One region of the Streptomyces sp. NPDC049887 genome, then DNA from elsewhere that is predicted to be linked to it. Evidence: riboswitches for the same ligand, from Rfam matches in the RefSeq annotation. Region 1 holds a riboswitch; the other holds the start of a gene.
What was found. A riboswitch is a leader RNA that binds a small molecule or an ion and turns the genes downstream of it on or off. The one in region 1 is predicted to bind S-adenosylmethionine.
Positions count from the first base shown of each region.

Region 2: it holds a riboswitch for S-adenosylmethionine, as region 1 does, so the genes downstream of both, AB0J10_RS29595 (aminotransferase class V-fold PLP-dependent enzyme) here and thrC (threonine synthase) in region 1, are expected to answer to the same signal.

Region 1 covers NZ_JBFAMM010000020.1:35,294-47,182, reverse strand. Annotated here, with positions in the region: gene AB0J10_RS23170 (1-phosphofructokinase family hexose kinase) at 1-6, opposite strand, end outside; gene nagA (N-acetylglucosamine-6-phosphate deacetylase) at 126-1,262, opposite strand; gene AB0J10_RS23160 (ROK family protein) at 1,262-2,212, opposite strand; gene AB0J10_RS23155 (extracellular solute-binding protein) at 2,372-3,649, shown strand; gene AB0J10_RS23150 (DUF3263 domain-containing protein) at 4,012-4,251, shown strand; gene otsB (trehalose-phosphatase) at 4,313-5,164, shown strand; gene AB0J10_RS23140 (trehalose-6-phosphate synthase) at 5,376-6,881, opposite strand; gene AB0J10_RS23135 (DUF11 domain-containing protein) at 7,242-8,108, opposite strand; gene AB0J10_RS23130 (glucosyl-3-phosphoglycerate synthase) at 8,198-9,157, opposite strand; SAM riboswitch class I at 9,273-9,419, shown strand; gene thrC (threonine synthase) at 9,437-10,726, shown strand; gene AB0J10_RS23120 (MoaD/ThiS family protein) at 10,723-10,998, shown strand; gene AB0J10_RS23115 (cold-shock protein) at 11,441-11,644, shown strand.
Region 2 covers NZ_JBFAMM010000033.1:25,376-37,264, forward strand. Annotated here, with positions in the region: gene AB0J10_RS29555 (glycosyltransferase family 87 protein) at 1-1,082, shown strand, start outside; gene AB0J10_RS29560 (hypothetical protein) at 1,127-2,299, opposite strand; gene AB0J10_RS29565 (NlpC/P60 family protein) at 2,588-3,616, opposite strand; gene AB0J10_RS29570 (NlpC/P60 family protein) at 3,815-4,843, opposite strand; gene AB0J10_RS29575 (NYN domain-containing protein) at 5,163-6,521, opposite strand; gene AB0J10_RS29580 (hypothetical protein) at 6,564-6,806, opposite strand; gene AB0J10_RS29585 (rhomboid family intramembrane serine protease) at 6,920-7,645, shown strand; gene AB0J10_RS29590 (Lrp/AsnC ligand binding domain-containing protein) at 7,642-7,923, shown strand; gene AB0J10_RS29595 (aminotransferase class V-fold PLP-dependent enzyme) at 8,129-9,622, opposite strand; SAM riboswitch class IV at 9,849-9,966, opposite strand; gene trpD (anthranilate phosphoribosyltransferase) at 10,041-11,105, opposite strand; gene AB0J10_RS29605 (ubiquinol-cytochrome c reductase cytochrome b subunit) at 11,258-11,889, opposite strand, start outside.

The DNA of each region.
Region 1 (11,889 bases):
GATCAACGTGACACCCCCTGAGCATGCGTGCGCCTTCGCCGGACGGGTCCTGATCATGCCAAAAACCGGGCGGTTGGCCCAGTCCCCCGTACGCCAACCGCCCCCGACACGCCGCGCTCCGGCCGTTATGGCTCGACCACCCATGCGCCCTTGCGCATCACGCCCCTGAGCATGAAGCCGGCGTCCAGCACGACGAGGTCGGCGTCCTTGCCGGGCTCGATCGACCCCACCCTGTCGTGGAGGCCCAGCAGCCGGGCCGGGTTCGCGGAGATCGCCTGGACGACGTCCTCGACGGGCAGCCCGTCGACGGTGGCGGCCCGGCGGAACGCGGTGTCGAGGGTGAGGGTGGAGCCGGCGATCGAGCCGCCCTCCACGAGCCGGGCGACGCCCTCCTTGACCTCGACCTCCAGCGGCCCCAGGTGGTAGACGCCGTCGCCGAAGCCCGCCGCGTCCATCGCGTCCGTGATGAACGCGACCCGCGAGGCGCCCGCGCGGTGGAAGGCCAGCTCCAGGGCTGCCGGGTGCAGATGTGTACCGTCGTTGATCAGCTCCACGGTGACCCGCTCGTCCTCCAGCAGCGCGGCGATCGGCCCGGGTGCCCGGTGGCCGAGGGCGGGCATGGCGTTGAAGAGGTGCGTGGCGACCGTGGCGCCCGCGTCGATCGCCGCGACGGTCTGCTCGTAGGTGGCGTCGGTGTGCCCGATCGCGGCGATCACGCCGTGCTCGGCGAGCAGTCGTACGGACTCGATCCCACCGGGCAGTTCGGTGGCGAGGGTCACCATCCGCGCGGTGCCGCGGGCGGCGTCGAGCAGCTTGCGCACCTCCGCCGGGTCGGGGTCGCGCAGCAGTTCCCCGCTGTGGGCGCCCTTGCGGCAGGGGGAGATGAACGGCCCCTCGAAGTGGATGCCGGCCAGGTCGCCCTGCTCCACCAGCTCCGAGAGGAAGCCGGCGCGGCGGGTCAGGAAGTCCATGTCGCCGGTCACGGTGGAGGCGACCGTCGTCGTGGTGCCGTGCTCGTGGTGGGTGCGTACGCCGGTGAGCACGTCCTCGGCCGACCCGGAGGTGAACGAGGCTCCCCCGCCCCCGTGGTTGTGCATGTCCACGAAGCCGGGGACCAGCCAGTGGCCGGACAGGTCGACGCAGGGGGCGTCGGCGGGGGCGTGCCCGGCGATCCGGGTCCCCTCGACGGTCACCCGCCCGTTCTCGACGACCCCGGTGGGCAGCACCACCCGGGCGCCCGTGAGAACCATCCGGTCGGCCATCAGCCGGTTACCTCCGTGGTGAGTGTGTCGGACGTGTCGAGCTGGTCCCAGGCGAGGAGCCCGGCGCCGAGGCAGCCGGCGGTGTCCCCGAGGGCCGCCGGGACGATCGCGGGCAACTTCTGGAAGGTGACCCGTGCCTCCACCGCGGCCCGCAGCGGTGTGAACAAGGTTTCTCCCGCCTCCGCCAGCCCGCCACCGACGATCAGCGTCCGGGGGTCCAGCAGGGTGAGGGCGGTGACCAGCCCGTCGGCGAGGGCGTCGACCGCCTGCTGCCACACGTGTGCCGCGGTCCCGTCCCCGGAGGCGACGGCCTTGGCGCAGTCGGCCGCGTCGGCCTCCGGGTCGCCGCTCGCCGCCGCCCACGCGCGGGACACGGCGGAGGCCGAGGCGAGTGTCTCCAGACAGCCGCGCCGGCCGCAGCCGCACTCCGGGCCGTCGGGCCGGACGACGATGTGGCCGATCTCGCCGGCGCAGCCGTGGGCGCCCTCCTCGATCGCGCCGCCGATGCCGATGGCCCCGGCGATGCCCGTGCCGAGCGGGACGAACAGGAAGCGGTCCGTGCCGCGGCCCGCCCCCACGCGGCCTTCCGCGAGACCGCCGGTGCGGACGTCGTGGCCGAGGGCGACGGGCACTCCGCCGAGCCGCTCGCGGAGCAGCGCGCGCAGGGGGACGTCGCGCCAGCCGAGGTTGGCCGCGTAGACGGCGACGCCGTTCGAGGTGTCGACGATGCCGGGCACCGCGACACCGGCTGCCACGGCGCTCCGGCCGTACCGCTCCTCGCCGTGGGCGCGCAGCTCCGCGGCGAAGCCGAGGACGGCCTCGACGACGGCCTCGGGCCCGCGTTCCCTGCCGGTCGCCCGGCGTGCCTCGTACAGCAGCGTGCCGTCCGCCCCGACGAGCGCGGCCTTCATCCGGGTGCCGCCCACATCGAGGGCGATGACGTGTCTCACGCGTACAGTCTCGCGCGTCGGACCAGAAAAGGTCTAGTCCACTGCTTCGGTTGTTGCGCGCACACACAAAGCGGTGACCGGTCCCGTTTCGCAATCGTCCTCGATGTGGTGTAGACCTCTACCTCCAAGGATCAAGCACAGCAAGGTGGGGAACACAGCGTGCAGCGGCGCTACATCTCTCTGGTGGCGGCGGGGGTCGCACTCGGTACGACGATCGCCCTGACGGGGTGCGGCAGCACGGGGGGACCGGACGACGTGACCCTCCGGCTGGTCGCCGCCGACTACGGGACCGGCGCGGAGGACTCCTCGCAGAAGTACTGGGACGAACTCGCGGACCGGTTCGAGGCGGGCAACCCCGGTGTCGCGGTCGATGTCGAGGTCCACTCCTGGAAGGACGTCGACCGCAAGGTCGCCGAGATGGTGGCCGACGGCAACGCCCCGGACATCGCCCAGATCGGTGCCTACGCCGACTACGCCAACGAGGACAGGCTGTATCGCGTCGACGAACTCGTCACGATCCCCACGCAGGCCAACTTCCTGCCGGAACTGAGCGAGGCGGGCCAGACCGAGCGGGTGCAGTACGGCCTGCCGTTCGCGGCCAGCACCCGGCTGCTGTTCTTCAACGAGAAGCTGTTCGCCGACGCCGGCGTCGGGGCCCCGGCCGACTGGTCGCAGTTGCGTGCAGCGGCGGAGCGGCTGAAGGCGCGCGGGGTGAAGTACCCCTTCGCCCTGCCGCTCGGCTCCGAGGAGTCCCAGGCCGAGACGATGATCTGGATGCTGAGCGGGGGCGGCGGCTACCGCGACCGCAACGGCGGCACCTACGACATCGACTCCGGGCAGAACGTCGCCACGTTCACCTGGCTGAAGGACAACCTCGTCACACCGGGGCTCACGGGACCCGTCGCGCCCGGGAAACTCGACCGCGCACAGGCCTTCGAGGCGTTCACCCGCGGCGAGGTCGGCATGCTCAGCGGCCATCCCACCCTCATGCAGCAGGCCGAGAAGAAGGGCATCCGGGTCGGGATGGTCCCGATGCCCGGTGCGGACGGCAGGGCCCGGGCGTCGATGGGCGTGGCGGACTGGATGATGGCGTTCAAGCAGAACGGCCACCGCAAGGAGATCGGCCGCTTCCTCGACTTCGCCTACAACGACACGAACGTCCTCGAGTTCTCCGCCCGCTACGACATCCTCCCGGTGACGGTGAGCGCGAGCGAGGCCATGGCGGCGGACGACAGGCACAAGCGCCTGTGGAAGTTCCTCGAGGAGCTGCCGACGTCCGAGCTGTACCCGTCCGGGGAGACGTCCTGGGCGAAGGTCAGCGCGAGCGTGAAGCGCAACATCGGCGACGCCGTCGCGCCGCAGGGAGACCCGGCGGCGGTGCTGAAGCGGATCGCCGACGACGCGGCGAGGGCGGAGAGCGAGACGGACGCGGAATAGCGCGGACGGGGCTGTCCGGGCCGGGTCCTGCCCCCGTTCGGGGCCGGAGGTCTCGGGGCGGCGGGGCGGTCCGCGGACGGTCCCCGTGGGTGCCGCTCGGCGCCGGCCGGCGAGCGGGGCGAACGCCGACCGCCGGGGGCGACCGGGGCCGAGGAGCGGACCGTGCCCCGGGTGGGGGCAGGCCCGGGCGGGCGCGTGTGCCCGAGCGGACCGTGTCCCCGCCCGGGCCAGGTCCGGGCGGGTGTGTGCCGCGTCGCGCTCCTGCCGGGCGCCGGGTGTGCGCCCGGCGCGCAGAAGACTGGCCGGAATCACCCGTTCGCCGGGGGCACTGCGCTGTCCGGGGGGACGGTTATGTTGCTGATATGACCGACGACCTCGACGACCTCCCCGGGCGCGACCGCGCCGTGCTCGCCTTCGAGCGGGCGTCGTGGTCCGGGCCCGGCGCCAAGGAGCGGGCGGTACGCGAAGAGCTCGGTATCTCGCCCACCCGCTACTACCAGCTCCTCAACGCCCTCCTGGACGACCCGCGCGCCCTCGCCCACGACCCCGTGACGGTGAACCGTCTGCGGCGGGTCCGGGAAGCGCAGCGGGCGCGGCGGTGACGCGCCGGGGAGATCGCCGCGCGCCGTAGCTGAGCACGGGCCGCGTCGATAGGGTCGGACCATGGGCAGCTACTCCAACGCACTGCCGGAACCGACCACCGCCGCCGGCCGTGAGGGGCTCGCCGCGGTCCTCGAAAGGCCCTCGGAGAGCGTGGTCGCACTGGACTTCGACGGGACGCTGGCGGAGATCGTCCCGGACCCCGAGCAGGCGAGGGCGCATCCCTCGACGGTGCCCGCGCTGGCACGACTCGCGCCGCTGGTGAAGTCGGTCGTCGTGGTGACCGGCCGGCCGGCCGGAGTCGCCGTCCGGTACGGCGGGTTCGCCGGCGTCGAGGGTCTGGAACACCTCGTCGTCCTGGGCCACTACGGTGCCGAGCGGTGGGACGCCGTCAGCGGCACCGTCCACGCCCAGCCCGAGCACCCGGGCGTCGCCGCGGTACGGGCCGAGCTGCCGGGCCTCCTCGACTCGATGGGGGTGTGGCAGGGCACCTGGATCGAGGAGAAGGGCCGCGCGGTCGCCGTGCACACCCGTCGCGCCGACGACCCGCAGGCCGCGTTCGAGGCGCTGCGCGAGCCGATCGCCGATCTCGCCGCGCGTCACGGACTGATCGTCGAACCGGGCCGCCTCGTCCTCGAAGTGCGCCCGCCGGGCGTCGACAAGGGCATCGCGCTCGCCGAGTACGTCCGCGAGGTGAACGCCGCCGCGGTCGTCTACGCCGGCGACGACCTCGGTGACCTGGCCGCCTTCGCCGCCGTGGAGAAGCTCCGCTCCGACGGGGTGCCCGGACTGCTGCTCTGCAGCGGCGGCGAGGTCCCCGAGCTCGCCGAGCGCGCCGACCTTCCGCTGCCCGGTCCCGCCGCCGTCGTCGGATTCCTCGCCGCCCTGGCGGACCGCATCGGCCCCCACGGCTGAGGATCGACCCGGGTGCCCCGTCCGCCGGGGTCGGTACGGGCCGGCCTGCCTGGCGCGGCACCGGCCACCGTCCGTGCGGGGCGGAGCCCGGCTCGGGCCCGGTCGCGCTCGTACGGCTGGGGTGGGTCCCGGCACACGGATGGGCGGGGGCTGAGCCGGTACGGCCATGGGCGGGTGCGCGCAGGGGAGCGCCGGGAGCACCCGCCCCGTGTCAGCCCGCCCCCGAGACGCCCTCGTCCAGCGCCTGCAGCGCGTGCAGCTGGTCCAGGAACCACTGCTGCGGCGGCAGCGCGGTCGCCGCGGCGGCCAGGCGCTTGCTGCGCTCCGCGCGCTCGGCGTCCGGCATGGACAGCGCCCGGTGGAGCGCGTCGGCCGTGCCCGTCACGTCGTACGGGTTCACCACCAGCGCGTCGTCGCCGAGTTCCGCGTACGCGCCCGCCTCGCGCGACAGCACCAGCGCGCAGCCCGCCTCCGAGACGACGGGGATCTCCTTGGCGACGAGGTTCATCCCGTCCCGGATGGGGTTCACGAGGGCGACGTCCGCCATCCGGTACGCCGCCAGCGAGCGGGCGAAGTCGTCCTTGACGTGCAGGAGCACCGGGGTCCAGCCGGGCGTCCCGTACCGGGCGTTGATCTCCTCCGCGACCCGGGAGACCTCGGCCGTGTAGTCGCGGTACACGGCCAGGTCCTGGCGCGAGGGGTAGGCGAAGGCGATGTGCACGACCCGCTCGCGCCATTCCGGGTGCTCGTCCAGCAGGGTGCGGTACGCGAGCAGTCCGCGCACGATGTTCTTGGACAGCTCCGTCCGGTCCACGCGCACGATCGTCCTCCGGCGGTCCGGTCCGCGCTCGTCGCCGCCGATCTGCTCGCGCAGCGCGGCCATGCGCTCGTCCACGTCCGCCTTGCGCGACCGTTCCCGCAGGAAGTCCGCATCGGCTCCCAGTCCGTGCACCCCCAGCTCTGCCCGCCGCCGACGGTGCCCCCGCAGCCGGTACTCGAGGCTGGGCGGCCCGTCCTTCGGCCAGTGCGGGTCCACGTCGTGGTCGGACAGGACCCGGCGGCAGCAGTCCTGGAAGGCGCCGAGCCACCGCTGGGTCAGGAAGCCCAGCCGGTTCGCCCCGAGCATCCCGAGGAGCAACTGCTCGGCGATGTCGTCCGGGAGCATGCGGAAGTACTCCGGCGGGGCCCACGGAGTGTGCGAGAAGTGGCCGATGCGCAGATCGGGCCGCAGGTCCCGGAGCATGCCCGGTACCAGTGCGAGGTGGTAGTCCTGCACCAGGACGGCCGCGTCCGGGCCGGCCGACTCGGCCAGGGCCTGCGCGAAGGCCTGGTTGTACGCCTCGTACGCCACCCACTGGCGCCGGAACTCGGCGTCGAAGACGGGCTCCAGCGGTGTCTGGTACAGCATGTGGTGGACGAACCACAGGACCGAGTTCGCGATGCCGTTGTACGCGTCGGCGTGCACGGCGGCGTCGATGTCCAGCATCCGGACGCCCGGTTCGCCGATCCCGCGCCGCACCGCCTCGCGGTCCCCGTCGCCGAGTGCGGAGCACACCCACAGGGCGTCCGCCTCGGGGCCGATGGCCGACAGCCCGGACACCAGTCCGCCCCCGCCGCGCCGCGCGTCGAGCGTGCCGTCCTCCCGGAAGGCGTACGTGACGGGGCCCCGGTTGGAGGCGACGAGAACTCGTGCGGCGTGCTCGTGCTCAGAGACCATGTCGCGAAACCTAGCCCTTCCTGGAACCGCTCAAACGTACGGCGGACTCCGTGGCCGGAGACCGTCGGAGATCGTCGGAGACCTGCCCACGACCGTTGGCGCGCAGCCGTCGACCGGCCGCGCGCCGACCCGGGGGACCGGCCCGGGACACCTGCCGCCCGGTCGCTCCGCCGGCCCGGACCCGCCGGTCCGGCCGGGGACCGCCGGGGCGGGCCCAACCCGTGTCCGCCCGGACGACGGCTTCGGACCGCCCCGCGCCGCCCCGGACCGTCGACCCGTCCGGTCGCGTGCCGACGCCAGGCCCGGCCCGGTCGCGTGCCGTCCCCCGACGACGGCACCGGACCGGTCGGGCTCATGTGATCAATGGTTCCCCCGGTCCCGCGTGGCCGCGAGCGCGATGGCGCCGGCTGCCGAGAGGGCCAGGGCCACTCCGCCGAGCAGCCAGAGCCGCTCGCTGTCGTGGCCGGCCGCCGCGATCTGGCCGACGGACCCGCTGCGGTGGGCCGGGGCACCGGCGTGCCCGGCGCCCGCCGCACTGCCGGGGCCACCGGGGGCCGGCGGCACGCCCTGGGCGCCGCCCTCGGCGCCCTCCTCGTCCGGACCGTCCTCGTGGCCCTGTTCGAGGCTGTGGTCGTGACTCTCCTCGTCGCCGAAGTCGGTCCGGGGCGCCCCGAGCTCCCCGACCTCCTCGGCCACGGGCGCCGCCGTGCACCGGGCGTCCTTGCTGCCGGTGGCGCAGTTGGACCGCGGGGACTGGACCTCCAGGCTCCCGCCGAGCCGGCCGTCGCCGCCGTCGCCGCCGTCCTCGCCGCCCACGGTGACCGAGTAGGTGACGGTCGCCGTCCCCCCGGCCGGGATGGCACCGGAGTACGAGAGCACGGGCTCGGCGTACGCGACCCGGCCGAGGGTGGTGCGGGCGTTGCGGTCGTAGACGGCGTCGTCGAGGGTGCCGCCGAGATCGTCGGTGAAGCGCACGTCGGGGAGGTCCCGCTCGCCGTTGTTCGTCGCCCTGATGGTGAACGTGAGGGTGTCCCCGAGGGCGACCCTCTTCGCCGATGCCGTCTTGGTGATCTCCAGATCGGGTGCCGGCGCCGACAGGGCGGCAGCCGCCGGTACGAAGCCCGTGGTGACGGCTGCGGCACCCGCGGCGACCGTCAGGGCCCCGAGGAACCGGGACCGATCGCCTCTGCTGCGCCCGCGGTCCCTCGTCGGTTCCTGGCCGGGCACGGCCCGAACAGGACGGAGGACCCGAGCACCCTGTGAACTCCCATTGCCCATAAGTCCGAAATGTAGACAATCATCCCGGCTGGGCCGTGTTACGCCGCGCCCGTGTTGCGCCGTCCCGCCCGGCTCGCGTACTCGGGGATGTCCGCCATCGGCGGACGCTCCTCCGTGTCCACCGCGTGCGTCCGCGGGACGAACCCGCCCTCGCCGCGCTCGAACTGCGTCAGCGCCGGGCGGACCAGATGCCCTCGCGAGAGGCGCAGCTGGGCCGTGCGGTAGATCGCCGCCGCCATCCGGCCCAGCGCCTGCCCGTCCTGGTGGCTGTGCAGCCGTACACCCACGTCCACCTGTGCCAGCGCGTCCAGGCCCACCGTGTGCAGCGCGTCCACCAGCAGGCCCAGCTCCACCCCGTAGCCGACCGGGAACGGCAGCCGCTCCAGCAGCGAGCGCCGCGCCGCGTACTCCCCGCCGAGCGGCTGGACGAATCCCGCGAGCTGCGGCCAGTGCAGATTGAGCAGCGGCCGGGCCACCAGCTCGGTCACCCTCCCGCCCTGGCCGGGCGCGTCCCCGAGCGGCCGGTCGTACATCGCCTTGACGAACTGCACCTCGGGGTCGGTCAGCAGCGGTCCGACGGTCCCGGACACGAAGTCCGTCGAGAACTCCTTCAGGTCGGCGTCCACGAAGCAGACGACGTCGCCACCGGTCGCCAGGAGGGATCGCCACAGCACCTCGCCCTTGCCGGGCACGGCCGGGACACGCGGGAGTATCGCGTCCCGGTGCACCACCCGGGCGCCGGCGCGTGCGGCGACCTCGGCGGTGCGGTCCGTCGACCCCGAGTCGACCACGACCAGCTCGTCCACGAGCGGCACCGCGTCGGTCATCAGGTCGCGCCGGATCGCGGCGACGATCTCCCCGACCGTCGCCTCCTCGTTCAGCGCGGGGAGCACCACGCTGACCGTGGTGTCCTGCTTGGCGGACAGCAGCCGGTCCAGCGGGCGGTCGGTCACCGACCAGGACCGCCGGGCCAGCCAGCGCTCCACCTCTTCCAGCACGTGATCTCCATCTCGCGGATCGGACGACCGTCTCAAGCGTCCGAGGGTTCGGTTACAGTCTTGAACAACGCGGACCGCCGATGCATGTCGGGGTCGCGCCGGGACAATCGAATACCGCTCATCCAGAGGGGCAGAGGGACACGGCCCGTTGAAGCCCCGGCAACCCTCCAGCCGATCTCGTCGCGCATCGCGGCCGAGGCTCACGGCTAGGGAAGGTGCCAATTCCGTCTCGCGGTGAAACGCACCGCGGGGAAGATGAGGAGAAAGGGCCTCGCCTCCATGGCTGTGCAGACTGTTGCCACCACCGATTCTGCCGACACCGTCGATCTGGGCCCCGCCTCCGGGCTCTCCTGCCGCGAGTGCGGCGAGCGCTTCGCCCTCGGTCCGATCTTCGCCTGCGAAGTCTGTTTCGGGCCGCTCGAAGTCGCGTACGACCTGCCGAGCGGCGATGCAGAGGAACTGCGCAAGCGGATCGAGAGCGGTCCGGAGAACATCTGGCGCTATGCGCCGCTGCTGCCCGTGCCCGCCGACGTGGCGAGCAAGCCGAACCTGAACCCTGGCTTCACCAAGCTCGTCCAGGCCGACAACCTCGCCCGTGAGCTGGGCGTCACCGGCGGCCTCTGGGTGAAGGACGACTCCGGCAACCCGACCCACTCCTTCAAGGACCGGGTCGTCGCCCAGGCGATCGAGGCCGCCCGGGCCTTCGGCTTCACGACCCTCTCCTGCTCCTCCACCGGCAACCTTGCCGGTGCCGTGGGCGCCGCGGCCGCGCGCGCCGGCTTCCGCTCCTGCGTGTTCATCCCGCACGACCTGGAGCAGGGCAAGGTGGTCATGGCCGCCGTCTACGGCGGAGAGCTGGTCGGCATCGAGGGCAACTACGACGACGTCAACCGCTTCTGCTCCGAGCTCATCGGCGACCCGGCCGGCGAGGGCTGGGGCTTCGTGAACGTCAACCTCCGCCCGTACTACGCCGAGGGCTCCAAGACGCTGGCGTACGAGATCTGCGAGCAGCTCGGCTGGCGGTTGCCGGACCAGATCGTCATCCCGATCGCCTCCGGCTCCCAGCTCACCAAGATCGACAAGGGGCTCCAGGAGCTGATCAAGCTGGGACTGGTCGAGGACCGGCCCTACAAGATCTTCGGCGCCCAGGCCGAGGGCTGCTCCCCGGTGTCCGTGGCGTTCAAGGCCGGCCACGACGTCGTCAGGCCGCAGAAGCCGGACACCATCGCCAAGTCCCTGGCGATCGGCAACCCGGCGGACGGCCCGTACGTGCTCGACATCTGCCGGCGCACCGGCGGTGCCGTGGAGGACGTCACCGACGAGGAGATCGTGGACGCGATCAAGCTGCTGGCCCGTACCGAGGGCATCTTCACCGAGACCGCGGGCGGCACGACCCTCGGTGTGGCGAAGAAGCTGATCGAGGCCGGGGTGATCGATCCGTCCCTCACCACGGTGGTCGTCAACACGGGTGATGGCCTCAAGACCCTCGACGCGGTGGCCCCGACCACGGGTATGTCCGCAGTCATCCGCCCCAACCTGGACTCCTTCCGAGAGGCTGGCCTCGCATGAGCGTCAACGTCCGCATCCCCACCATCCTCCGCACCTACACGGGCGGCCGGGCCGAGGTCCCGGCCGAGGGCGCCACCCTCGCCGAGGTCATCGCCGACCTGGAGAAGAACCACACGGGCATCGCGGCCCGGGTCCTGGACGACCAGGGCAAGCTGCGCCGCTTCGTGAACGTGTACGTCAACGACGACGACGTGCGCTTCGAGCAGGGCCTGGAGACGGCGACGCCGGACGGCGCCGGGGTGTCGATCATCCCCGCGGTTGCGGGCGGCTGATCGCCACGCAGAGTCAGCAGAAGTGCCCCCTCCGCAAGCTCGGCGGAGGGGGCGTTTCTGCATGGTTGAGCGCGATAGAGTTGGGGAAGCCCCCTCCGCCGCGTGTGCCAGGCGCATATGAGAATGCGTTCGCGCACGACAAGAAACAGCCAAAGTGCTTGAGCGTGATGCGCAGTAAGTGCGCTTTGTCCGGCCCGACTTGCCCGGGAACGCTCGTATTTCTGCTGAGTCGTCCTTTCGGTCCTGCCCGGAATTCTCGTCCGATTGACCTGTTGCAGACGGCAGTTGGACAGATACATTCAGCCGCGGTCGACGCGTTCCGGCGCACATCCATGGGTCATCCGTATGCCCCTCCGGGCACCGGGGGACACCGCTGGGTGAGGTCTGACCCGGGTCCGCGAAGTGCGGTCCTGTGCAAGGGCCAGTAATAGGGGAGTTAGGCATGGCTCAGGGCACCGTCAAGTGGTTCAACGCGGAGAAGGGGTATGGCTTCATCGCGGTCGACGGTGGTGCGGATGTTTTCGTCCACTACAGCGCGATCCAGATGGACGGGTACCGCACCCTGGAGGAGGGTCAGCGAGTCGAGTTCGAGATCTCGCAGGGCCAGAAGGGGCCGCAGGCGGACATGGTCCGCGTAGCCGGCTGAGCGCCGACTGACTGCAGCAACGTGACGGAGGGTCCGTGCCAGGGGCGCGGACCCTCCGCCGTGTCCTGGGCCTGTTCCGCCGCGGCCGTGTCCGGACCGCCTTCCGTCGCGACCCGCCCGCTCGCCCCCGTGCCCGGGTCGCGGTTCCGGGCCGTGGCCCGACCGCTCGCCGCCGGGTGCGGGGTCGCCACCTGCGAGGTGTGCGGATCGCGCCTCGGCCGGGTCCGGGTCCGGACCCGGCCGCC
Region 2 (11,889 bases), on a different contig from region 1:
TGAGGACCGGCACGTACCCGCTGGACGACGTCACCTGGCAGTACCCGCCCGCGGCCGCGCTGGCGATCCTCTCCCCCGGCGTGCTGCCGTTCCTGGACTACGCGCGTGCCTTCTTCGTGCTGGCACTGGTCTGCGACGCGGCGGTCCTCGGGCTGCTGCAGTACGCGGGGCGGCGGCCCGGCAGGTCGACGAGGGGGATGTGGTTCTGGATCGCCGGGGTGCCGCTGCTGGGCCCGACGGCGTACGCCCGCTACGACCTGATGGTGACCGCGGTGGCGGTCGCCGCGCTCTTCGCCGCCGCCCGCCGGCCCGCGGTCGCCGGGGCGCTGGCCGGGTTCGGCGCCATGCTGAAGGTGTGGCCGGTGCTGCTGCTGACCGGACTGCGGCAGGGGCGGGCCTGGGGCGCCGCGACGGTCACGGCGGCGTCCCTGCTGCTGGTCCTCTCCGCGTCGATGCCGGGGGCCCTGGCCTTCCTCGGCTTCCAGCGGGACCGGGGCACCGAGGTCGAATCGCTGGGCGCGCTGGTCTTCCACGTGGCACGGCACTTCGGCTGGGAGGGACAGGTGCTGCTGAACTACGGTTCGGTGGAGTTCCTCGGCCCGTACGTCCCCCTGGTCAGCGGCGTGGCACTGGGCCTCACGGCCGCGGCCTTCGGCTGGCTGGCGGTGTGGCGGCTGCGGGCGTCGGAGTTCTCCACCGCGACCCCGGCGGACGCGGCGTTCACGGCCGTGCTCCTCTTCACGACCACGAGCCGTGTGATCAGCCCCCAGTACCTGGTCTGGCTGCTCGGGCTGGCCGCGGTCTGTCTCGCCTTCCGGTCGAGCCGGATGGCCCTGCCGAGCCTGCTGGTCCTGGTCGCCACGGGGCTCACCTTCCTGGAGTTCCCCGTCTGGTTCGACAAGGTGGTCGCGAGCGACCCGCAGGGGGTCGCGGTCCTCGCGGCCCGCAACGGCCTCCTGGTCACGGCCACGCTGCTGGCGTGCCGCCGCCTCTGGACGAGCACCGTCCGACCCCGTGGGCGGCTCGGCCGGCGGGCGCTCCCGGCCCGGTCCCACCGCGACAGGGCGTCGGTCGGGTCCTGAACCGCCGCGCGGACGACGCGCGGGGAGCGGGCCCGGACGCCGGATCACCGGGCCAGCCGCTCGCCCACGTACTCCCGCCAGTCCGCCGTGAAGCGTTCCGGGCTCGTGCCCAGCACCTTGTCGAAGGCCGACTCCACCGCAGCCTCGCGCGCCCCCGCGGCCCCCACCGTCCGGTAGAACGCGCGCAGCCGCTCCTCGCCCCAGCGGTCGGCGATCAGCTCGCAGGCCAGCCAGCCGCCCTCGTACGCCCGCCCCAGCGCCCGGGAGTCGCCCCCGAAGCGGAAGTCGGCATCGGCGGGCAGGGCGGTCGGGAGGTCGCCTCGGACCACGGAGCGGCGCAGTTCCGGTGCGGTCCGGCGGGGGTCCTGTCCGGAGCCGCGGTAGGCGGCCCAGTCGGCGAAGCCCTCGGAGAGCCAGAGCGGGGTGGCGGCCGAGGTGTGGGCACGGGTGGCCACGTGCGCGGTCTCGTGGGTGAGGACGACGCGCCGGCCGAGTTCGCCGAGCAATCCGTACGCCTCGGGGTTGACGGTCACCCGGTCCGCTGACGCCGGGCCACCGCCCCTGCCGGGGGCGGCCGCGCTGCCCGTGGTGACCGCCGCGACGCCCCGGTACTCCTCCGCGGGGGCTCCCAGCAGACGTCCCATGGCGTCCAGCGAGGCGGGCACCACGACCACGACGCGCCCCGCCCAGGCCCCGCCCCACGCGGCCGTGACGGCGGGGACGGCCCGGTCGGCGTCCGCCGCGATCCGCCGGAGCCGCGCCGGCTCCTGACCGACGCCGAGGACCAGGCTGTGGGTGCCGCGCACCACCTCGACGTCGCCCTGCTGCCACAGCTGCTGCCCGCCGCCGCGGCCGGGGCGGTCGGCGGTGATGTACCAGCGGCCGTTCCGCTCGGCCAGTTCCAGACGGCGCGCGGCGGTCACCGGGGAGGGGTCGTACCCGTCGAGCCGGTAGCGCAGCTCGGCGTCGGCCACGGCCCGGTCGCCGGCGCGCCGTACGCCGGTGAGCAGGTACTCCCAGGAGCTCAGCGGCATCTCGGTGAGGTTCGCGAACTCCGCGCGCCCGGCCGCCTTCAGCTGACGGGCGGAGGGGTCGAGGGCCGCCAGATAGCCCGCCTCGTCGTGGCGGAGCACCGCGGCGGCGCGGGCGTCGAGCGTGCGCTGGACCTGCCGGCCGGTGGTGTCCCGCCGGGGTGCGTCGGCGCAGCCGCCGGTCAGCAGGGATCCGGCCAGGACGAGACCGGTCAGGACGAGCGCCGTCCCGCGCCGCCGTCCCGTCCTCCGTCCGAGGAACCCCTCACCAGCCACCCTGCCGATCGTAGGCGAGCCGACGGGCGGGCCCCGGCGGACGCCTTCGGGGAGGCGGCACACCCCGGTCGGGGCACGGGGCGACCAGGCCCACGATCCGGAACGCGCACGGCCCGGAAGGCGATGGTCCGGACCGGCTCGGAGCGGTTCGGGACCGACCCGTCACGGCCCCCGGCCCGGAAGCGGGACCCGCCACGCTCAGGGCCGGGTCACCGAGGCGATCGGCATCATCCCCACCGGGTCGTAGCGCACCGCCGCCCCGGGGTAGGGCGCGTGGACGACCTGCCCGTTGCCGACGTACATGGCCACGTGACTGGCGTCGGATCGGTACGTCACCAGGTCACCGGGCCTCGCCTGGGACAGCGGGACCTGCCGTCCGGCGTACCGCTGCGCCTGGGAGGTGCGGGGCAGCCCCACGCCGGCCTGGGCGTACGACCACTGCGTCAGGCCGGAGCAGTCGAAGCCGTTCGGTCCGTTGGCACCCCAGACGTACGGTCTGCCGACGGCGCTCTGCGCGGCCGCCACGGCCGCGCCCGCTCGCGCGGACGAGGGGCCCGCGCCGCCCGACAGGTCGGGGATGCCGCGCCCGGAGCGGGATGCCCGGTCGTAGGCCGACCGTTCCGTGGCCGGCAACGAGGCCAGCAGCCGCTCGGCCGCCGCGAGCTTGGCCTCGACGGTCCGCTTGTGGCGGGCCAGGGCGGTCCTGGTCCGCTCCAGCTCGGCCAGTGTCCGGGCGGCTTCGGAACGCTCCTGGCCGAGCCGCCGCCGGGCCTGCCGGAGGTCGCTCAGCACGGTCGCCTCCCGGTCGCCGAGCCGGTCCAGCACGGCCGCCCGGTCGAGGTACGTGTCGGGATCTCCGGAGAGCAGCAGGGCGAGCGCGGGATCCAGCCCGCCGGACCGGTAGTGGGCACCGGCCACGGAACCGAGCGCGTCCCGCATCCGGTTGACGGCCTCCTGGCCGCGGGCCGCCCTGTCCTGGGCCCGGGCCACCCGGGCGCGCAGTTCATCGGCCCGCTCGCCCGCCTTGTTGTACTGCTCCGTCGCCTTCTCGGCCTGCTCGTACAGCCGGTCGACCTTGGCGCGGGTGGCGGCGGGGCCGCCGGCCGGGTCGGCTCCGGCCGGTGCGGTACCGAGCGCGGCCGCGGCGGTGGCCGCCGCGGCTGAAAGGAGGGTGACCCGGGCACCCCGGTCGAGACCGGGCACCGGGGGTCGGCGATGGGACGCCACAGGAGCCGTACTCCCTTCCGCTGGACGCAGCCTGAGCGGCTGCTGCGCGGCAGACAGTAACGGCGGGGGGAGGGGACGGCCAAAAGCCGCGTCGGGCACGTACAGTGACGCCCCGCGGGAGACCACAGGTCACCGGCGGGGCGCACCGTCAGCGGCACATGCCGTAATTCGCCCGATTGGGCGCCGGTCGGCGGGGCGTCAGACCCGGACGCCGAACTGGAAGGTGCCCATGTAGTCCATGGACTCGTAGCGGACGACGGCGCCGGGCTTCGGGGCGTGCAGGATCTGGTTGTTGCCCGCGTACAGGCCCACGTGCGAAAGGCCGTTGAAGAAGACCAGGTCGCCCGGCTTGAGCTGGCTGCGGCCGATCTTCACACCGTCGTTCTGCTGGGTGTAGGTGGTCCGGGTGAGGCTCACGCCTGCCTGGCGGTAGGCCCACTGCGTCAGCCCGGAGCAGTCGTAGGAGTTGGGGCCCTCGGCGCCGGAGACGTAGGGCTTGCCCAGCTGGGTGGCGGCGGCGTTGAGCGCGGCGGCGCCGCGCTGGGAGGCCGGCACCTCGTTGCCGAGGTTCACGCGCTCACCCGCGGCACGGCTGGCGCGCTGCTCCTCCTCCTCCATCTTCGCCCGCTCGGCGGCGGTCAGGGTGTTGAGGAGCTTCTGGGCCTCGGAGAGCTTGCCCTGGATCTTGGCCTTCTTCTCGCCGAGCGTCTTGCGGACGTCCTGGAGGTCACCGAGCTTGCGGGTGGCCTCGGCGCGCTGCTGGGCGAGGTCGCGCTGCTTCGACTGGATGTCCTCGAGCGCGGTCGCCTGCTTGGCGCCGAGCTGGTCCATCGCGGACGCCTTGTCCAGGTACGTGTCCGGGTCCCCGGAGAGGAAGAGCTGGACGGACGGGTCTATGCCACCGGAGCGGTACTGCGCGCTGGCCACCGAACCCAGCTTGTCCCGCATGGTGTTGAGCTCGTCCTGGCCACGGGCGACGCGGTCCTGGATCGCGTCGATCTCCTTCTGGAGCTTGGTCTGCTGCTCCTTGGCCAGGCTGTGGTCCTCGGTGGCCTTCTCCGCCTCGTGGTAGAGGGCGTCGACCTTGGCCTTGACCTCGTCCTTGCTCGGCTTGGCCGGGGCGGCCTGGGCGGCCTGGGAGGTGAGGGCGACGGCCGCGGCGGCGGTCGCGGTGAGCACGGTCACACGGGTGCGGCTCGGCTGCTTGGGACGACGGTGGGACGCCACGAAGGCGAGCTCCTTCTTCCTCGAGCCGCCTGCCGGGCCGTGGGGGTCGGAGCCCCGGCTCCGCGCACACTCGACTCCCCCGCGAAAAGGGGTGAACTGCGCGAAATCGGCGGTTCCTTCGCTGTCATCCCGGATGGACGATCAACCGCGCGAAGGTTCGAGGCCTGACCCTAGTGACCTTCCTGTGATCAGTTCAAATCCTCATAAGAAAAATCTGGCCCACGAAGCGCATTCTTTACACACACCCCACTGGCAGTAGCGGCGACTTGACGGTACGTTCCGCGAAATCGGGCATAGGGCACAGGAGTTACGAGTCGCACTACACGCGCGAAAGCCGCTTCAGCAACATCGCGGACGCGACCGGCCTCGCCCCGGCCTTCGCCACCCCGTCGGCGACTTCGCGGTCCGTGGACACCACGACCACGGGCCGGCCCGGCGGCTCGGCCCGGACCAGCTGACGGATCAGCTCGTCCGCGGTCACACCGGGCTTGGAGAACAGCACCCGCACCCCGCGCGGGGGCGCCAGCAGCACGGGCGCGGCGAGTTCGGCGCCGTCGAAGACGCAGGTGATCTCGGCGCCGGTCTGCGCGGCCAGCATCGCGAGTCCGCCGAGCAGCCGCAGTCGCTGCTTCTCCAGCGGCATCGTCGGATAGCCGGTCTTCGTGACGTTGTACCCGTCCACGAGCAGGTGGACCTGGGGCAGCGCCAGCAGTTGGTCCAGCATCGCCGGGTCGGTCTCGGACAGTGCGCGCGCCGCGATGTCCTTGGGGGTCATGCGGCCGGGCTCCACGGCGTCGACGGTGTCGGCCGGGTGCACGGAGGCGGGTGGCAGGGCCAGTTCACGGCGCAGCCCGGAAGCCGCGTCCAGCACGGTGTCCAGCAGCAGCCGCACCCGCATGTCCTCGATCGACCGGCCCTCGCGGGCGGCCTTGCGGCTCGCCTCGACCGCTGCCTCCGCCTCGGCGAGCCTGGCCTTGAGCCGGCGCGCCTCGCTCTCGGCCGCGGATACCTGGGCGTGCGCCTCGGCCCTGGCCCCCTCGTGCTCCGCGTTGCCGCGGCGCACGGCCGCCTCGGCGCGCTTGACGTCGCTCTGGGCGCTGCGCAGCTTGCGGTGCAGCGCGTCCGACTCCTTGCGTGCCGCGTCCAGCTCGGTGCGCAGCCGCTCGGTCTCGGCCTTGTGCTGCGCCTTCAGCCGGTCCAGTTCCTCGCGGAGCCGCTGCAGCTCGCGCCTGCTCTCCTCGTCCGCGCGCTCGGCGTCGACGCGCTGGGCCTCCTCGCCGGCGGCGGCCACCAGCTTGCCCCAGCCGGCCGGTCGCAGCACGTAGGCCGCCGCCGCCACGTCGACGGGGTCGGCCGCCGCGGGCGGCGTCCCGGACTCCAGGGCGGAGGTGAGCTCGGGCTGGGAATCGCGGAGCCGCTCACCGATGCGCTGCCGGAAGACGGGGTCGCCCTCCAGTGCCGCGGCCATGGCGTTGCCCGCGTACTTCGCCCGGCGGGTCGGGGTGAAACGGGCGTACTGCCGCAACTGGGCGGGGAGTTCGGTGACGGTCAGCCCGCCGAAGGCGTCCGAGACCAGTGCGACGACCCGTCGCCGCACGCCTTCCGGCAGCGGGCGGTCGAGCGCCTCGGCGGCGTCGCCGGCACCGGCCGGCCCGGCGCCGCTCTCGGGCTGCTCCACGATCCGTCACCCCACTGTCTTCCCGCGGGTCGCACGGCTCCCTCAGGAGCCGCTGCCCGGCCTGTCCACCAGTTCGATCTGGTCCACGGCGTTGCACCAGCGGCAGCGGACCGACTCGATGGTCTCACTCACCACCTCGCGCTCCTCCACCTTGGGCTCCCCCGCCAGATCCAGATGGACGTACTCGACGACCTTGGAGGACCGGGTCACGTCGAAGCGGGTGAGATTGCCGCACAGGGTGCAGCGCCACCGGGTGGTCTCCGTCGGCATGGGTACCGTCGTCATCGGCCGTCCTCGTCTCCTCGTGCCTACTGCCCGTAACCCTACGACCTCACGGGTCCGCCGTGACACGGCGAGGCGGTCTGCCCGCATCGGTCCCGGTACGCCATGCTCTGGACATGATCGATCGGTGGACGGCGGTACGGGGCATGACGACCGGCCCGGTGGTGACCTACGGAGCGATCGGCATGTGCTGCCTCCTGTTCGCCGTCGGTCCGGTCTCCGGACTCAGCCCGTCGTACGGCACCGGGGACACCCTGCTCACCGCCCAGGCCGTCCACTTCGAACGCTGGGGCGTGATCCCGAGCGAACTGCTGCACGGCTCCCCGAGGGCCCTGCTCACCCCGCTGACCGCGCTCTTCGTGCACGGCAGCTGGCTCCATCTGCTGGGCAACATGCTCTTCCTCCACGTCTTCGGCGCCATGGTCGAGGAGCGCATGGGGCACGTGGAGTTCGCTCTCTTCTACCTGGGGTGCGGCTATCTGGCGCTCCTCGCCTACGCGGCGGCCAACGCGGAGTCGGACCACACGCTCGTCGGTGCGTCCGGAGCCATCTCGGGCGTGCTGGGCGCCTTTCTCTGCCTCTTCCCGAGGAGGCGGGTGACAAGCCTCTATCCCTTCCTCTTCTTCCTGCCGCTGCGCTTCCCCGCCTGGATCGTGCTGGTCTTCTGGTTCGTCCTGCAGTGGCTGGCGGAGGCCCAGAGCTCGTCCACCGGTCCCGGGGTGGCGTATCTGGCACATCTGGTGGGGTTCGGTATCGGGTTCCTCTACGCGTGGGGCCGCTTCCGGCAGGCCGCTAGAGTGAAACCCCCAGCAGCGGCCACCGAGGGAGAAGGACAGCCGTGATCACCGCGATCGTGCTCATCAAGACCAGCGTGGACCGCATCCCCGAGATCGCCGAGTCGATCGCCTCCCTGGACAGTGTCAGCGAGGTCTTCTCGGTCACCGGCACCCACGACCTGATCGCCATGGTCCGGGTCGCGAAACACGACGACCTGGCCGATGTGATCCCGGGCCGGATCAGCAAGATCCCGGGTGTCGAGGCCACCGACACCCATGTCGCGTTCCGTACGTACTCCCAGCACGACCTGGAGGCGGCGTTCGCGATCGGGCTCGACGCCTAGTGCCGGGCGGTGGCCGTCGGGCGCGTTCGCGCTCCCGGCATCGCGGCCACCGGGTCGGCCGGTGCCTGCCGGACCGGGCGGGCCCGGCCCGCGGTGCCCGACGCCGCGCACCCGGCCCGGTCACAGGCGGAGCGGTCGGGCCGACGGACGCCGATGCGGGAGACGCCCCGCCACCGCCCCGTGCGGCCCGCGCCGCTCACACCGCTCACACCGTGGGGACGCAGCGCCCGTCCTCGGTGCGGTAGTTCCACTTCGCACCGTCGCGCACCAGTTCCGTGACCGCCCGAACGAACCGCTCCACATGCTCGTCCGGCGTGCCTGCCCCGAAGCTGACCCGGATCGCGTTCAGCGACCTCCCCCGGCCGCCGGCCGGGTGGACCCGCTCCTCGCTTCGCCCCGGCCCGGCCTCCGGGGCACCGCACTCGCCGGCCTCCCGCGGGTCACCGCCCAGCAGCGTGCGCACCAGCGGGTGGGCGCAGAACAGTCCGTCGCGCACGCCGATGCCGTACTCGGCGGACAGCGCGGCGGCGAAGTGCGAGCTGTTCCAGCCCTCCACGACGAAGGAGATGACGCCGACCCGGGGGGATTCGTCGCCGAACAGCGACAGCACCCGGATCTCGGGCACTTCGGCGAGACCCGCACGGACCTTCGCGATGAGGTGCCGCTCGCGCTCGACGAGGGCGTCGAAGCCCGCCTCCGTGAGCGCCCTGCACGCGGAGGCGATCGCGTGGACGCCGATGACATTCGGCGAACCGGCCTCGTGGCGGGCCGCGGTGGTGTGCCACTCGACGTCCACGCCCCCGTCGCTGCGACGCGAGACCGACCGCGAGGCACCGCCGCCCGCGAGGTAGGGCTCGGCGCCCTGCAGCCAGTCCGCGCGGCCGGCGAGCACACCCGAGCCGAACGGCGCGTACAGCTTGTGTCCGGAGAACGCGACCCAGTCGACGTCCAGATCCCGCACGGAGACGCGGTGGTGCGGGGCGAGCTGGGCGGCGTCCAGGACGATGCGCGCGCCGTGGGCGTGCGCCGCGGCGGCCAGTTCCCGTACGGGCCACAGCTCACCTGTCACGTTGGACGCACCGGTCACGCAGACCAGGGCGGGGCCGTAGGGGTCGCGGCCGGCGAGCGCCGACTCCAGCGTCCGGACCGCCTCCGCCGGGGTGCGCGGGGCGTTCAGGTACGTCACGCGGGCGCTCGTCCACGGCAGCAGGGCGGCATGGTGCTCGGTCTCGAAGACGAAGACCTCACAGCCATCGGGGAGGGCGCCGGCCAGCAGGTTCAGCGAGTCGGTCGTCGACCGCGTGAACACGACCTGGTCGCCGTCACGGCAGTCCAGGAACTCGTGGACCGTGGCCCGGCCGTCCTCGAACAGGTCGGTGGACAGCTGCGAGAGGTACCCGGCGCCGCGGTGGACGCTGCCGTAGTACGGGGCGTACGCGGCGACGTCGTCCCACACACGCTGCAGGGCAGGGGCGCTGGCCGCGTAGTCGAGTGCGGCGTAGGTGACTTCGCCACCGGTCACGAGCGGCACGGTGACGTCCCGGCCGAGCACCGGCAGCGGGGCGTCACAGCAGGGGTCGTGGTCGCCGGCGGCGGTTCGAGGGACGGTGGCGCCGGCCGGGGCCGCGCCGTCCGCCGACGTGGCGGTGAAGGCTGCGGCAGGGGTGAAGGTCGCGACGGTGTTCGGGCGCACGGACATGGCGGTGTCTCCCGGAAGGTGGGGGCGAATGGGTGCGAAAGGACCCGCCGCGGCATGACGGCTCACAACGGCCTTTCCGCACACGGGTGTTGCCTCGACGCGCCGCACCGAGGGTGCGCGCACGGAGGGGGAGGGGGCCGAAGGCCCTAACGCATTCGCTTGCTCACGAGAACAGCTCCCTCGAGGACCAGGACCCCAGGGCTGCGACATTCACCGATGTCCGCGGGGTCCGCGCTTGCCGCGGACCTCGCTGCCCACGGCCTGGTCTTCACCCGGGGCACCCCGCCACGGACGGAGGGTTGCCGGACAGCGGGCCGGGGCCGTAGTCGCTGTCACTCATGACCTTGGAAGGCATCCTGCCACACCTCCGACGGCACGCAAGGCGCAGTCCGCCATCCGGACCGCGCCCCGCGTCACATCACGCGTTGCTCGCCGCCACCCAGCGGTCCAGCGCCCGCTTCGCCGCGCCCGAGTCGATGGACTCCGCGGCCCGCGCCATCCCGGCCCTGAGCCGGTCCACGAGCTCGCCCCCGTCCTCGCCGAGCGCGACCAGCGCCGCGGCCGCGTTCAGCAGGACCGCGTCCCGCACGGGCCCGGTCTCCCCGGCGAGCAGCCGGCGGGCGACATCCGCGTTGTACGAGGCGTCCGCGCCGCGCAGCGCCTCCACCGGGACCAGCTCGACGCCCACGTCCCGGGGGTCGAAGGTCTCCTCGTGCACGGCACCGTCCCGGACCGCCCACACCCGCGAGGTCGCGGTCGTGGTGAGCTCGTCCAGACCGTCGTCGCCGCGGAAGACCAGCGCGCTGGAGCCGCGCGCGGCCAGTACACCGGCCATGATCGGGGCCATCCGGGCGTCCGCGACGCCGGTGGCCTGGGCCCTCACCCGAGCGGGGTTGGTCAGCGGCCCCAGGAAGTTGAACGTCGTCCGGATGCCGAGCTCCCTGCGGGCCGCCGCGACATGCCGCAGCGCCGGGTGGAACTTCACCGCGAAGCAGAAGGTGATGCCCGCCTCCTCGGCGACCGCGGCGACCCGTTCCGGCGTCAGTTCCAGATTGACGCCGAGCTTCTCCAGGACGTCCGAGGCGCCGCTCGCACTCGACGCGGCCCGGTTGCCGTGCTTGACCACCTTCGCGCCGGTGCCGGCCACGACGATCGCGGACATGGTGGAGATGTTGACGGTCCTGGCCCCGTCACCGCCCGTGCCCACGATGTCGACCGTGTCCCCGGGCACCTCGATCGTCCGGGCGTGCTCGTACATCGTCCGGACGAGACCGGAGATCTCCTCGACGGTCTCGCCCTTGGCCCGCAGAGCCACGGCGAAGCCCGCGATCTGCGCGTCGGTCGCCTCGCCCCGCAGGATGCGGTCCATGGCCCAGGAGGTCGCTTCCGCGCTCTGGTCGCGGCCGTACAGCAGGGAGTCCAGCACCTCGGGCCAGGAAAGGCCCGCCGCGGTGGATCCACCTGCGGGGGTCACAGCGCTCATGGTCGCTCCTGGGTCCGTTCGGATGGGAATGCCCCCACCCTATCGACCCCGGGGACGGCGGAGAGCCCCGTCCATGGGATGGACGGGGCTCTCCGCCTGGCTGTCGCCGGGAGGTTCCCGGCCGTGGCGACAGTCGCGGTCAGCGAAGGGGATCAGTGGTGGCCGTGGCCGCTCGTGATCTCCTTGTACTCCTCGACGGTCGGCTTCGCGACCTGGTTGTCCTTGCCGTAGTACGCCTTGCTGAGCCGTGCCCGGAGCTTCTCGGTGCGCGGGACCTTCCGCTCCACGCCGTTCTCGTCCACCGTCGGGCCGATCTCGACCGGCGTGTACTGCTGGTGGGCGGTGAGCGTGTGCAGGGCCTCCTGCGTCAGCGGCTCGTGGACCTCGACGAACTCACCGTGCGGCAGGCGCTTGATGATGCCGGACTCGCGTCCGTGCAGCACCTTGTCCTTGTCGCGCCGCTGCAGACCCATGCAGATCCGCTTGGTGATGATGAAGGCCAGAACCGGTCCGACGAAGAAGAAGATCCGGACGAACCAGGTGATCGAGTTGATCGACAGATGGAAGTGGGTCGCCCAGAGGTCGTTCCCACCACCGATCAGCAGCACGAAGTACCAGGTCAGCCAGGCCACGCCGAAGGCGGTACGGGTCGGGGCGTTGCGCGGGCGGTCCAGGATGTGGTGCTCGCGCTTGTCCCCGGTGACCCAGGACTCGATGAACGGGTAGACCGCGATGCTCACCAGCACCAGCGGGAAGATCACCAGCGGGATGAAGACGCCCAGGA